DNA from 2 places in the Pseudomonas serbiensis genome. Region 2 is predicted to be linked to the other one. Evidence: riboswitches for the same ligand, from Rfam matches in the RefSeq annotation. Region 2 holds a riboswitch; the other holds the start of a gene.
The links. Region 2 has a riboswitch for cobalamin ahead of cobW (cobalamin biosynthesis protein CobW). Riboswitches for the same ligand answer to the same signal wherever they lie in the genome.

Region 1 (7,202 bases), on a different contig from region 2:
CGCAGCATCGGTGCCGGGCGCGCCTTGTTGCGTCATATAGCCCGTGAAGCCGTTGCCAATCAGTGCGGCCGTTTCGAGTGGAGCGTGCTGGACTGGAATGAGCCGGCCATCAAGTTCTACAAGGCATTGGGCGCAGCACCTCAGGACGAGTGGGTGCGCTATCGCATGGAAGGCGACGCGCTGCTGAGCTTTGCCAAGGGTGACGAATAACCTCGTTATCAAGCTGGAACCAGGCCCGACGCAATGTCGGGCTCTTCAATTGAATACCTGCCCGTTTCAGCAAGCGCTAGCAGTTTGTTGCAATCAATGCGGCGAATCGGCATCATTTGATAATAATTTTCATTAACTTTAGTGACATGACACCCTCCTCTCCCGATGCCCGGCGCCTGAGCGTGCGTAACCGTGTTCTGCAACAGTTGTTCGGCGACCATCATGGCTGGTTGCAGGAGCGACTGCGTGCGCGCCTGGGTTGTCATCACGATGCGGCGGACATGGCAGCCGAAACCTTCGCCCAGGTGGTCGCCCTGCCAGAGCCGCAAACCATTCGTGAACCACGGGCGCTGCTGACAACGATTGCCAAACGGCTGATCTTTGCCTCATGGCGACGGCGCGATCTGGAGCGGGCTTATCTGGAAGTATTCGCGCAGCAGCCTCAGGGCCATGAACCCTCCGCCGAGGAGCAGGCACAGGCGCTGGAAGCCTTGAGCACTCTCGATCAGATACTCGATGGCCTGTCGCCCATAGGCCGCAGTGCCTTTCTGTATAGCCAGCTCGACGGCATGACCTATGCCGAAATCGGCCGAACTCTGGGTATCTCCGCGCCACGGGTTCATCAATACGTCGTCAAGGCATTGGGGCTTTGCTACCTGGCGCTGGAGCAACGATGAACAGCCAGCGACTGTCGCCTTCTGTCGCCGAAGCCATCGAGTGGCTGGCCCTGCAACGCTCCGGCAGCATCAGCAACACCCAACGTCAGCGCTTTCAGCAATGGCTACAGAGCAGCCAGGAAAACCGCGATGCCTGGGCTCAGCTTGAGCAGCGTGTCGGACAAGCATTCTCCGGGCTTCCACCATTGTCGCGCCAGGTCTTGAACCAGTCCGGGCAAACCCGTCGTCAATGGCTGCGCGGCGCATTGGGGCTGACCGGTTTGGGCATCGGCGGCTGGTGGCTGCAACGCAACGGGCTGCTGCCATGGAGTCGAGGGGATCTCTACACCGGGCTGGCAGAGCGTCGTCCTTTCTCTCTGGACGATGGCAGTCAGGTGCTGCTCAATGCCCGAAGTCGGGTCGACATGGCCTTCGATGACAGGCAGCGCACCCTCACTCTGCATGAAGGCGCACTCAGCATTCAGGTTGCCTCAGACCCGCAACGTCCCTTGGCCATTCGCACCGCCTTTGGCGAAGCCAGAGCATTGGGCACACGCTTCACGGTCAGCCTGCATGAGCACGGGACGCATGTCTGGGTGCAGGAGTCCCGCGTGCAACTCACGGCACCGGGCGGCGCGACTCACGTGCTGGGAGCGGGCCAGGGCGCGCGGCTGCATGGCGGACGCATTCACATTCTGGACCCTGGCCTGGCAAGCGAAAACGCCTGGAGAGATGGCTTGCTGGAAGTTCATGACCAGTCACTGGCCGATGTCATCGAAGCCTTGCGAGACTATCACCCCGGCCTGCTGCGCATCGAGCCGGATGCCGCAGCGCTGCGGGTCACAGGCGTCTTCACTCTGGACGACAGTGGCCAGACCTTGCGCTCGTTGCAGGAAGTGCTGCCGGTAAAAGTCGAGAAACACTTCGGCTGGTGGACGCAAATCAGCCTGCGCTGAAAAATATTTTCCACCCCCCCTTAATTTCAGAGCCGCTCGCGTCACATAGCTGGCATCGACTACCCAAACGGGAAATGCTGCCATGCACCGACCACTGCGCTTGACTCTGACACCGCTGGCATTTGCCCTGGCGTTCACCACCCTGGACAGCGCGGCCGATGGCTCGGCCCAGCCCTCGACCGCCCGCCAGCAACTCATGGAACTGGACCTGCCCGCCGGCCCTCTGGATGCAACCCTGACCAGTATCGCTCGCCAGAGCGGGCGCAACATTGCGTTTAACGCAACGCTGACTCGCGGCCTGACAGCCGCGCCATTACGCGGTCACTACAGTGTCGAACAGGCCGTGAGCGAGGTTCTGCGCGGTTTGCCCCTGCAATTGAGCATCACGCCCAGCGGCACCTTGAGCATCGAGCCACGCCCCGAGACTTCAGCCATGGAGCTTTCGGACATCAATGTAAGCGCTGCCAGCCATGAGCAGGACGCCTGGGGGCCGGCTCACAGCTGGGTCGCGCAACGCAGCGCGACCGTGAGCAAGACCGACACTTCCCTGATGGAGATTCCCCAGTCGGTTTCGGTGATCACCCGTGAAGAAATGCAAGCGCGCAAGCACGACAGCCTCGCCGACGCACTCAACTACAACACCAGCGTGATCAGCCAGCCGAACGGCTACAGCCGCGTGGCCGACGACTACCGCATGCGTGGTTTCGATATCGGCCCGCGCACGGGCGGTGTGATGCGCGATGGCATGAAAATGCAAAGCACCCAGTTTGAAGGAGGCCAGGAGCCTTATGGCCTTGAGCGTGTGGAAGTACTCAAGGGCGCGTCTTCGGTGCTGTACGGGCAACTGGCACCCGGCGGGCTGATCAACGCCATCAGCAAGCGACCCACGCTCGACCCGCTGCATGAAATCAATCTGGAATATGGCAACCATGACCGGCAGCAACTCTCCACCGATCACGGCGGACGCCTCGATGAAGAAGGCCGTTTCAGCTATCGACTCACAGCCCTGGTGCGCGACAGCGGCACCCAGTACGACGCCATCGACGATGACAAGCACTACATAGCCCCGGCACTGACCTGGCAGATCAACGACGACAGCCGCCTGACACTGCTCGCCAGCCATCAGCGTACCCGGACCAGCCTGACGCCGCCCATGCGCTATGACATAACCACTTTCAGCTCGACCCCAGGTTACAAAGTGCCTTATGACCTGTTTGCGGGCGAGCCGGATTTCGACGACTACGATGGCACCTTGCAGACCTTCGGCTATCTGTTCGAGCAACGCCTGAATGACAACCTGCAACTGCGTCACGCGGCACGCTACTTCGAGTCACGCACCGACTATGACTACATCACCCTGAACAACAGCCGGATCAGCGGTGCCAATCTGTCGAGCCTGTCGCGTACTTACAACTCACGCGAAGACATTGCCACCGGCTGGACCAGTGACAGCAGCCTGCAACTGGATCTGGAAAGCGGGCGCTGGAAACATACCCTGCTGGGCGGCCTGGACTACTACCGCAAGACCTACGACAGCCACCGTTTCAGCGGCAGCGCACCGGCGCTGGACCTTGCCAACCCGGTATACGGCAACCTGCCAAACGTGAACCGCAACATCGACAGCGGCTCGGACCTGCACAGCCATCAGCTCGGCATTTATTTGCAGGAACAACTGAAACTCGATGATCGCTGGCTGCTGATGATCGGCATGCGACAGGACTGGGCCGACAACAGCACCCGCAACTACCGTGACAATTCGCGCAGCACCACTGACGACAGCAAGACTACTGGACGCATCGGGCTGGTCTATCTGGCCGAAAACGGTCTGGCGCCCTATATCAGCTATAGCCAGTCCTTCCTGCCTTCGTCCGGTACCGACGCCAATGGCGATGCCTTCCTGCCGACCGAGGGCGAGCAGTATGAAATCGGTATCCGCTACCAGCCTCCTGGCCGGGAAATGATGATCAGTGCTGCGGTCTACCAGTTGACCCAGAGCAACGTCATCACCTCGATTGCCGGCTCGGACTTCGACGAGCAGACCGGCAAGGAGCGCAGCACCGGTTTTGAAGTGGAAGCCAAGGCCCAGTTGACCCCGCAACTGGCCATGAACGCCGCCTATGCCTACACCGATGCCCATATCATCAAGGATAACGATGAGGTGCTCGAAGGCTCACGTATCGAAGGTACGCCTTACCATAACGCTTCGTTGTGGCTGGATTATCGTTTCGACTCGATGGGCCTCAATGGCCTGTCGATTGGCAGCGGCGTGCGTTATGTCGGCACCACCCACACCTCGCCCAGCGTCACTGACCGCAAGATCCCGGCCTATACGCTGTTCGATGCCCGAATCAGCTATGACCTGGACGACAACTGGCAAGTCAGCGCCAAGGCACAGAACCTCACCAACGAGAAATACCTGTACTGCGCCAACTCATGCCGCTATGGCGATACCCGTAGTCTGGTGGGGGCTGTCAGTTATCGGTGGTGATCTCTTCGCGAATGAATTCGCTCCTACACGGGCTGCGTAGGAGCGAATTTATTCGCGAACCCCCTCACCGCCAACAAACATCAGTCATTGACGACCTCCAGATTCAATGATCTGATGCGCGCCAGTTTCAGGTGTCCCATGCCGCCGTGCATGGGATTAAACGGGAAGCCGGTGCGTCACTCCCAGTGATCAGTCCGGCGCTGCCCCCGCAACGGTAAGCGAGCGAAGCATTCGACAGACCACTGTGCCAAGGCATGGGAAGGTGAATGCTTCATGACCCTCGCAAGCCCGGAGACCGGCCTGCAACCTTGTTTGGCAAACCCGCGGTGGGCGGGCGCAGGCCGGTCTTCGCGGGCTTTTTGCGCCCGCGATTCCCTATGCGTTGTTCCCTCCGGGATTCATTCATTCCTGATTGGCTGGAATCGCATGTCCCGTTCTTCCCTGCTTCAATCCCTGGCGAATCGTTCGCTACAGATCAGCCTTCTCGCGCTCCCGTCCCATGCGTGGGCTGCTGACGAGCAAACCCTGGCACTGCCCTCGGTCGCAATCACTGGCAGCGCCGATACGCCAGTAACCGATCTGGCAACCCCGACGCCCACCGGTTCGCGCCTGAACCTCACGGCACTGGAAACCCCGGCCAGTACCAGCAGCCTCGACAGCCAGATCATCGAAAGCCGCAATAACCTCACCGTTCAGGATGCGGTCACCCGTTCGCCAGGCATCACCAGCATCGCAACGCCTGGCGATGGCAATACCGCGTTGTCCGCACGTGGTTTTACGGGGCATTCCTCGGTCATGACCCTGTTCGACGGCTCGCGCCTGTATACCGGCGCAGGTACTCAGACCTTCCCGGTTGACCCGTTCATGGTCGAGCGTATCGACGTGATCCGTGGCCCGGCTTCAGTACTTTATGGCGAAGGCGCTACCGGCGCCGTGATCAACGTGGTGCCCAAAAAACCTTTCGAGGGCGAGATCCGCAATCGCCTGCGCCTGGGTTACGGTTCCAATGACCGTCAGCAACTGGGCCTCGACAGCGGCGGTTCGCTGAGCGACACCCTGAGCTATCGCCTTACGCTGAATCAGCAGGAAAGCAATGGCTGGGTCGATAACGGCAATTCCCGCAGCCTGGCCATGAGCGCAGCCCTGCGCTGGCAAGCCACCGATGACCTGAGCTTTACCCTCGCCCATGAACGTGGCGACAGCGAGCCGATGAACTACTTCGGCACACCGCTGATCGATGGCCACTACCGCGACAGCCTGCGCGACAAGAACTACAACCTGCGCAATGCCGTGCAACGCTACAACGATGAATGGACCCGCCTGAACACCGACTGGACCATCAACGATAACGTCAGCGCCAGCAACCAGCTCTACTACATCAAGAGCCGCCGCCACTGGCGCAACGCCGAAGTCTATAGCTGGAGCAGCGCTCAGGGTCAGTTGTTGCGTGGCGACTACCTGGAGATCAAGCACGACCAGGAGCAGATCGGCGACCGCCAGAGTTTCACATTCAACCATTCGCTGTTCGGCCTGGACAGCCGCACGGTGGTCGGAGCCGAATACAACAGGATTCGTTTCGACGTCGCCAACAATTCGCCTTACACCGATATCGGTGGTGACTTCATAGACCCATGGAATCCGGCATCCGGTGATTTCCAGAGCCAGTCACCCTTCCTGCCGCTGACCGAAAGCACCACGCGCACCTTTGCCCTGTTTGCCGAAAACCGCCTGCAACTGTCAGACCGCTGGTCCTTGGTGACTGGCATCCGCCGCGACCAGAACCACCTGGACCGCAACGCCCTGCGTACCGATACCCGTAGCGACCGAAGCCTCACCGGCGGTAACTGGCGCGCAGGCCTGGTGTTTGCCGTGACCGATCAACTGTCCCTGTATGGCCAGTACTCCACCAGTGAAGACGGCGTCAGCAACCTCATCAGCATGAACCCGACCCAGCAGCAGATGGACCTGACCGAAGCGAAACAGACCGAGTTCGGCCTCAAGCAACAGTTCTGGGATGGCAGTGGCGAATGGACCCTGGCGGCCTATCACATCGTCAAGAAAAAGCTCCTGGCCATCGACCCGGTGACCCGCCTGACACAACAGGTCGGCCAGCAGTCGTCCGACGGCCTGGAAGCTTCTCTGGAACTGGCACTTGCCAATAACTGGCACGTATCGGCCAACGCTGCGCTGGTACGTGCCGAGTACGACGATTTCGACGAAAACGTTTCCGGGCAGGTCGTGTCCCGCGCCGGGAATCGCCCGACCGACGTCCCGCGCCGAACCGCCAATCTGTGGGTGAGCAAGGCACTGAACGAAGACCTGGATGCCGGCATGGGCCTGCGCTATGTGGATAAACGCTATGCCGACACCGCCAATACCACCTCGATACCGGGCTACACGGTGCTGGATGCCAACCTGGGCTGGAAGGTGCAGCGCGATGTGCGCCTTGGCTTGCAACTGAACAACCTGCTCGACCGACGCTACGCCGCGGCGCAGGACAACAATGGGCAACAATGGCTGATGGGCGAACCTCGCTCCTTCTTCGTCACGGCTGATTACAGCTTCTGATCCAGTTGGCGGCAGGCTTGCAACCTGTCGCCAGCATGCCTGGAAATCGAGCATGTCCACCCTGAATATCCATCGCCTGAACTGGGCACCGCCACATAGTCAGGGCAAACCCTGGCAACTTGAAGGCATCGACCTGCACATCGCACAAGGCGAGTTCGTCGGGCTGATCGGCCCCAATGGCAGCGGCAAGACCAGCCTGTTGCGTTGCGCCTACCGTTTCAACGAACCGGACAGCGGCTCGCTGCACCTCGACGGGCAGGATATCTGGCAACAGAAGCCCCGCTGGAGCGCTCAGCGCATGGCCGTGATGATGCAAGAGTTCCC
Region 2 (7,202 bases):
CGCCCTCGCCCGGATCGTTGACGATAAACGGGTAGATATTCGGCATCGCACCCAGCACTGCATCAGGCCAGCAATCCTGTGACAGGCCAACGCCCTTGCCCGGCAACCACTCCAGATTGCCATGCTTGCCCACATGCAGCACAGCATGCGCACCATAAGCCTTGCGCAACCAGAAGTAGAACGCGAGATAACCGTGGGGCGGTACCAGATCGGGGTCGTGATAGACCGCGCTGGGGTCCACTTGATAGCCACGGGCGGGCTGGATACCGACAAAGGTCAGACCAAAGCGGATACCGGCAATCATCATCCGCCCGCTACGGAACATCGGGTCATCCACGGGTGCGCCCCAACGGGCATTTACCGCATCGCGATTGGCCTGGGGCAAGGCATCGAAGGCTTGCAGGTATTCATCCAGCGCCATGCTTTGCTGGCAGGGACGCAGATCGATGCTGTCCAGATCGTTGGTGACGCCGCCGAGCAATTGCTGAATCAGTGCAGTACCGCTTTCAGGCAACTGCGCCAGCGGATAGCCCTCGCCCTGCATGGCACGCAGGATATTCAGCGCCGCCGCGGGCGTGTCGAGCCCGACTCCGTTGCCGATCCGGCCATCGCGGGTCGGGTAGTTGGCCAGGATCAACGCTACCCGCTTGCTGGCATTGGGCAAGCGCGCCAGTTCGATCCAGCGCCGCGCCAGTTGCGCAACGAAGCCCATACGCTCTGGATGGGCGCGATAGCACACCACATCCGACTGGCTGCGCTCGCTGCGCCAGGCCAGATCCTTGAAGCTGACGGGGCGGCTGATGATCCGCCCGTCCAGCTCCGGCAAGGCAATGTGCATCGCCAGATCCCGAGCGCCCAGCCCTTGCTCGCTGGCCTGCCAGGCGGGCTGGTTGTCCTGGGCGCAAATGGCCTGGATGACCGGCACATTGCGGCGAAACGGTCGCAGATGCGGCGCTTCCGGGCTGGACTGGGCAAAGCCTGTGGTGTTGAGGATCAGTTCGGCTTCGACTTCATCCAGCCAGTCCTCGACCATGGTCAGGCAACCCGGCTCCTTGAGACTGGCCAGCGCAACCGGCAAGGGGTTGAGCCCTTCGGCCTGCAAGCGCTCACAGAACACATCGATGAAACCGGTATTGGCGGCCTGCAAGTGGGAGCGGTAGAACAGCAGCGCAACCACCGGCTGCCCGGCAATCCAGTCAGCCTGCCAGTCAGTCAGCGCGGCACCGGGTTTATGTGGATGGTAGATCGCCGTACGCGGCAATGGCCGGGGCTCGCCCCATGGATAGTCGCGCTCAAGCCAGCTACTTGCCAGGCAGCGATAAAGATCCAGTGCGTTTTGCAGCCCGCCCTGACGCAAGAACTGCCAGAGCCGGTCCCGCGCTTCTGCGGGCACGGTGCTCAGGTCGCTCAATTCCGGATCGGGACGATCATCGCCCGGCACCAGAATCACTTGCACGCCACGGGCAGCAAGCTCCATCAAGCGCTCGACGCCATAACGCCAGTAGCCGATGCCGCCATGCAGGGAAATCAGAATGACCCTGGCGTGACGCAACACTTCATCGACGTACAAGTCCACCGAAGCGTGATTCTGCACCTGCATCGGGTTGGCCAGACGCAGGCTCGGGTAATCGTCGGGCAGTTGCTGCGCGGCTTCGGCCAGCAAGGCCAGGCTCGAATCGCCGCTACAGAGAATCACCAGCTCGGCCGGGGTCTGCCCCAGGTCGGCAATGCTGTCGTCGGGGACGAAACCGCCCGGCTGGGTTTTCAGTAAATGCATGGGTCAGGCAAGACTCGTAACGTTAAAGTTGGGCTCGCAGCGCTGTATGAACTTCAGACTCAAGCTCATCGTAGAGTTGCTTTTCCAGCGCGGCAGCATCGAGTTCCTGGCCAATCAATACCAGATGGGTGGCACGCTCTTCATCAGCCTTCCATGCACGGTCAAAGTGCTTGTCGAAACGAGTGCCCACACCCTGAATCAAGAGACGCATCGGCTTGCCGGGAATCGCGGCAAAACCTTTGACGCGCAGGATACCGTGCTGAACGACCATGCGGTTCAGCACGTTCAGCAGGAAGGCCTCTTCGGCTGGCGGCAGCTTGATGGAGATCGAATCGAATACATCGTGATCGTGGTCATCATGATCATCGTCGTCATGATGGTCATGGTGAGTCTTGCGGCTGTCGATATGCAGTTCCGACTCCGCGCCAATGCCCAGCAGTACATTGATTGGCAGACGGCCATTGCTGGCCTCGATGACCTTGACCGCTGGCGGCAGTTCTTCGGCAACTTCGGCACGTACCGCCGCCAGACCTTCGGGATCGATCATGTCGGCCTTGTTGAGGATCACCAGGTCGGCACTGGCCAACTGATCAGCAAACAGTTCATGCAGCGGGGACTCATGATCCAGATTCGGGTCGAGCTTGCGCTGGGCGTCCACTTGATCCGGGAAAGCCGCGAAAGTGCCTGCGGCAACGGCCGGGCTGTCGACCACGGTTATGACCGCATCGACGGTGCAGGCATTGCGGATTTCCGGCCACTGGAAAGCCTGGACCAGCGGTTTTGGCAACGCCAGACCCGAGGTTTCGATAAGGATGTGGTCCAGGTCGGCGCGACGCGACACCAATTCGCGCATCACCGGGAAGAACTCTTCCTGCACCGTGCAGCACAGGCAGCCATTGGCCAGTTCGTAGACACGACCAGTGGCTTCTTCTTCGGTGCAACCGATGGTGCATTGCTTGAGGATTTCGCCGTCGATGCCCAGCTCGCCGAACTCGTTGACGATCACCGCGATACGACGCCCTTCGGCGTTATCGAGCATATGCCGCAACAAGGTGGTTTTACCCGACCCCAGGAAACCGGTAACGATGGTGACGGGAAGTTTGGCCAGTGTTTTCATCGGATGCCCTTTGGCAATACGGCGGGCAAGCAGGACGAGAACCGTGCGCTGCGCACGGATCGATTCGCCACCGGATCACCCCGCCCGGTTGTAGTGAGAATTCGTGGGCCTGTGGCCCGGTTCGAGGCAGGTCTCCTGGCTGACGGCGGCGTATCGGCGGTGCTGGCCGACAGGCATTCATCGCGCCTTCCCGCTTGCGCAGTGGCCATGCAATGAACATCACCGTTTACAGTTGCGGGGGCAGCTGCGGCTTGGACCGCATTCCCGTCTTAGCTCTACCCTCCTGCAGAAGGCAGAGAACCTCAAGTGCGCAAGGCTACGCAGTGGTCGAGGGCAGGTCAATCGTTCAGATTGACGTTCAGTGGCTGCCATGCTCTCCTATTACAACTTGTTACGGGTGCCCTTCACGGGGTGAAACGGGAAACCGGTGCGCTCATTCACGCATGAGCAAGTCCGGCGCTGCCCCCGCAACGGTAAGCGAGAGAGGGTCAGAACCACTGTGCCACGGCATGGGAAGGTGATCCTGAAGGTGTTGAACGCTGCACATCAACGCCCCTCGCGAGCCCGGAGACCGGCCCGATACTGACTCAATGACACACCCGCGGTGGGCGGGCGCAGTTGAAACCTCCTGGCGCCCGTCAGAAGGTTCCTGTGCGCATGCCCGCCTGTCGAAACCAGAGGGAAGCGCCATGTCCACCATCAGCAGCAGCCAGTCGAGCACAGCCACATCCACCCAGACCCAACGCCTGACCGCCGCCATCAGCGCTGCGATTCTTGGTGCGTGCCTGGTGTATTTCGCCGGTTTCTCGCACATCGCCGCCGTTCACAACGCCGCGCACGACACCCGCCACAGCGCCGCCTTCCCTTGCCATTGAGACCTGACGCCATGTTCAAGCGAATCATCCAGACCGCAGGCTTCAGCGGTCTGCTGGCGGCACTGCTGCTGACCTTGCTGCAAAGCTTCTGGGTCGCGCCGCTGATTCTTCAGGCCGAAACCTACGAAAAAGCACCTGCCGAGCACGTGCATGAACATGATCATGCCGAAGGCGCAGCCGCCGGACACAGTCACGACGAAGAGGCCTGGGAACCGGAAGACGGCTGGCAGCGCATCCTCTCCACAACCGGTGGCAATCTGGTGGTCGCAGTCGGTTTTGCCTTGATGCTGGTCGCGCTCTACACCCTGCGCGCACCGGGCCGCACCTCCCAGGGCGCGCTATGGGGGCTGGCCGGTTTTGCGGTTTTCGTTCTGGCACCAACGCTGGGGCTGCCGCCCGAACTGCCGGGCACTGCGGCCGCCGACCTGAACCTGCGCCAATACTGGTGGATCGGGACTGCGGCTTCCACGGCTGCCGGGCTGGCCCTGATCGCCTTCGGCCAGAACTGGCTGTTCAAAGTGCTGGGCGCGGCCATTCTGGTAGTGCCGCACCTGATTGGCGCACCACAGCCGCTGACCCACGAGAGTCTGGCTCCTGAAGCACTGGAATCACAGTTCATCATGGCTTCGCTGCTGACCAACGCACTGTTCTGGATTGCTCTGGGCCTGATCAGCGCCTGGCTGTTCCGTCGCAACAATGCCGACCTGCACGCCTGATCACACCCCCGCACAGCCCCGTCCTGTCCTTGTGGCAGGCCTGGGCTGCCAGCGTGGCTGCCCATCCACGCACCTGCTGGAGCTGATCGAAAGCAGCCTGAAAGCCCACGCTCTGGAGATCGGAGCCATTACCGCCCTCGCCTCCATCGACCTCAAGCAGGACGAGCCGGGCTTGCTGGAGCTGGCTGAATACCTGTCAGTACCGCTGATTTTCTTCGATGCCTCTCAACTGGCACGATACGAACCGCAACTGACCCATCGCTCGCCAACGACGTTCCAGCACACCGGCTGCCACGGCGTTGCCGAAAGTGCAGCGCTGGCACTGGCCAGCCAGTTGGGCAACAGCCCTGCAACACTGGTGATCGAACGCCAGAAAAACATCAGGGCAACATTTGCCTTGGCACGCGCCCCTGGGCAGGGTTGATAATCCGCTGCTCATTTATCCCGCTCGATTCAGGAGAATCCATTGACCGTCTTTTTCATCGGTGCAGGCCCAGGCGACCCGGACCTCATCACCGTCAAAGGCCAACGACTGATCAACAGCTGCCCGGTCATCATTTACGCGGGTTCACTGGTGCCAGTCGCGGTGCTGGATGGCAATCGGGCCATTCAGGTGGTCAATAGTGCCGAGTTGCACCTGGAGCAGATCATTGCCTTGATGAAATCTGCTCATGAACAGGGCCGGGATGTGGCCCGCGTGCATTCCGGTGACCCGAGCCTGTACGGTGCGATTGGCGAACAGATTCGTTGCCTGCGCGAGCTGGGAATTCCCTTCGAGATCATCCCCGGCGTAACAGCCACGGCGGCCTGCGCAGCACTGCTGGGCACCGAACTGACACTGCCGGACATTTCCCAGAGCGTGATCCTGACCCGCTATGCCGACAAGACCTCAATGCCACTTGGCGAGGAGCTGGCAAGCCTGGCACAGCATCGCGCCACCATGGCCATTCATCTGGGGGTCAATAATCTGCAGAAAATAGTGGAAGAGCTGACGCCGCATTACGGCCCCGACTGCCCCATAGCCGTGGTGCATCGCGCAAGCTGGCCGGATCAGGACTGGGTTTTGGGCACGCTGGCCGACATTCACGACAAGGTGCAGGAGAAAGGCTTCAGGCGTACGGCACTGATACTGGTTGGTCGCGTACTGGCAGACGATACGTTTGGCGAGTCATCGCTGTATCGGGCCGGGCATGCGCATTTGTTCAGGCCTTGAATGAAGAGTTTCGCGAATGAATTCGCTCCCACGGAATAAGGAGCGGGTTCACTCGCGAAGAAAACAACTCAGTAGTAAGCGTTTTCTTTCTGGGTATGGTCAGTCACATCACGCACACCGGCCAGCTCGGGGATGCGTTCGAGCAAGGTGCGCTCGATGCCTTCCTTCAAGGTGACATCGGCCTGACCGCAGCCCTGGCAACCACCGCCGAACTGCAGGACGGCGATATTGCGCTCCTCTTCCTCGATCACGTCGATCAGGGTCACCTGACCACCGTGGCTGGCGAGCCCCGGATTGATCTCGGTTTGCAGGTAGTAGTTGATGCGCTCGTTGATCGGGCTGTCGGCATTGACCATCGGAACTTTGGCGTTTGGCGCCTTGATGGTCAACTGGCCACCCATGCGATCCGTTGCGTAATCGACAACGGCGTCATCCAGAAAAGCTTCGCTGAAACCATCGATCCAGGCGGTGAAGCTCTTCAGGCCAATGGCCTTGTCTTCAGGTTTTTCTTCGCCCGGCTTGCAGTAGGCAATGCAGGTTTCAGCGTACTGGGTGCCAGGCTGGGTGATAAACACTCGGATGCCGATACCCGGGGTATTCTGCTTTTCCAGCAGATCGGCCAGATAATCGTGGGCAGCATCGGTAATAGTGATAGCGGTCATGAACATTCCTCGCAGACTTGGCGGCAGTTTACGCCAATCGGATGCGCATACAAAGTCCTAGTGTTTTTGTCAGGAAAGCGCAACCGATTCTCTTCCTTGCTGGCGGGCATCCAGACTGCGGCGCATTCGGCGATACAAGCCCTTCTCGATCCACTCATAGCTGCCCCATGCGCCAATGGCGATGATCGGCACACAGAAGGCAAACACCAGATACGGGCTCAAGGCAAAGCGCTGCGCCATGAGCAAGCCACCGTAGAGCACCAGAACATGCAGCAGATATACCGAGTAGGAACAGTCGCCCAGAGTCTTGAGCATCCGGCTGCCGCGCAAGTAAGGCTCCAGCGAAATGGCGCACAGCACGATCAAGGCACTTGGCAGCCCCCAGTTCAGCAGGCGTTGCTCGTTGGTCAGGTGATGGATCAGCAGCATTCCCGCCACAATCCCGGCCAATGGCAACCATAACCCTTCCTTGATCAAGCCCCGGCGATACAGCATGCCGATACCGATCCCCAACAGGAATTCGTAGACGATGTCGTTGCCGTAGAAGCGGCTGATCAAACCACTGCGAGCCAGAATCTCGGTCACGACAAACAGCGCGGCGGCGATGATCAAGGGCCGATGGCGCTGCTCGAACAGAAAGACCATGGAGAACAGCACATAAAACAGCATCTCGTAGTTCAGGGTCCAGCCGACGTTCAGCGTCGGATACAAGCCGTAGCCACCGGGATTTTCCGAAGGAATGAAAAGCAACGAAAGGAAGAAGTTCTGCCAGCCGATTACCTGATGGGGAAGCCAGGGCGCCGCAACCAGCAGCAACAGCCCCATGGCAGCGGTGTACAGCC

Region 1: it holds a riboswitch for cobalamin, as region 2 does, so the genes downstream of both, Q6A51_RS14490 (TonB-dependent receptor) here and cobW (cobalamin biosynthesis protein CobW) in region 2, are expected to answer to the same signal.

What each region holds. Positions count from the first base shown of each region.
Region 1 covers NZ_JAUQOO010000010.1:54,870-62,071, forward strand. Annotated here, with positions in the region: gene Q6A51_RS14470 (GNAT family N-acetyltransferase) at 1-210, shown strand, start outside; gene Q6A51_RS14475 (sigma-70 family RNA polymerase sigma factor) at 357-887, shown strand; gene Q6A51_RS14480 (FecR family protein) at 884-1,822, shown strand; gene Q6A51_RS14485 (TonB-dependent siderophore receptor) at 1,905-4,310, shown strand; cobalamin riboswitch at 4,423-4,628, shown strand; gene Q6A51_RS14490 (TonB-dependent receptor) at 4,737-6,878, shown strand; gene Q6A51_RS14495 (ABC transporter ATP-binding protein) at 6,931-7,202, shown strand, end outside.
Region 2 covers NZ_JAUQOO010000001.1:516,064-523,265, reverse strand. Annotated here, with positions in the region: gene cobN (cobaltochelatase subunit CobN) at 1-1,777, opposite strand, end outside; gene cobW (cobalamin biosynthesis protein CobW) at 1,800-2,894, opposite strand; cobalamin riboswitch at 3,003-3,214, opposite strand; cobalamin riboswitch at 3,273-3,488, shown strand; gene Q6A51_RS02285 (CbtB domain-containing protein) at 3,584-3,769, shown strand; gene Q6A51_RS02280 (CbtA family protein) at 3,781-4,485, shown strand; gene Q6A51_RS02275 (cobalamin biosynthesis protein) at 4,466-4,909, shown strand; gene cobM (precorrin-4 C(11)-methyltransferase) at 4,952-5,698, shown strand; gene nfuA (Fe-S biogenesis protein NfuA) at 5,767-6,360, opposite strand; gene Q6A51_RS02260 (acyltransferase family protein) at 6,430-7,202, opposite strand, start outside.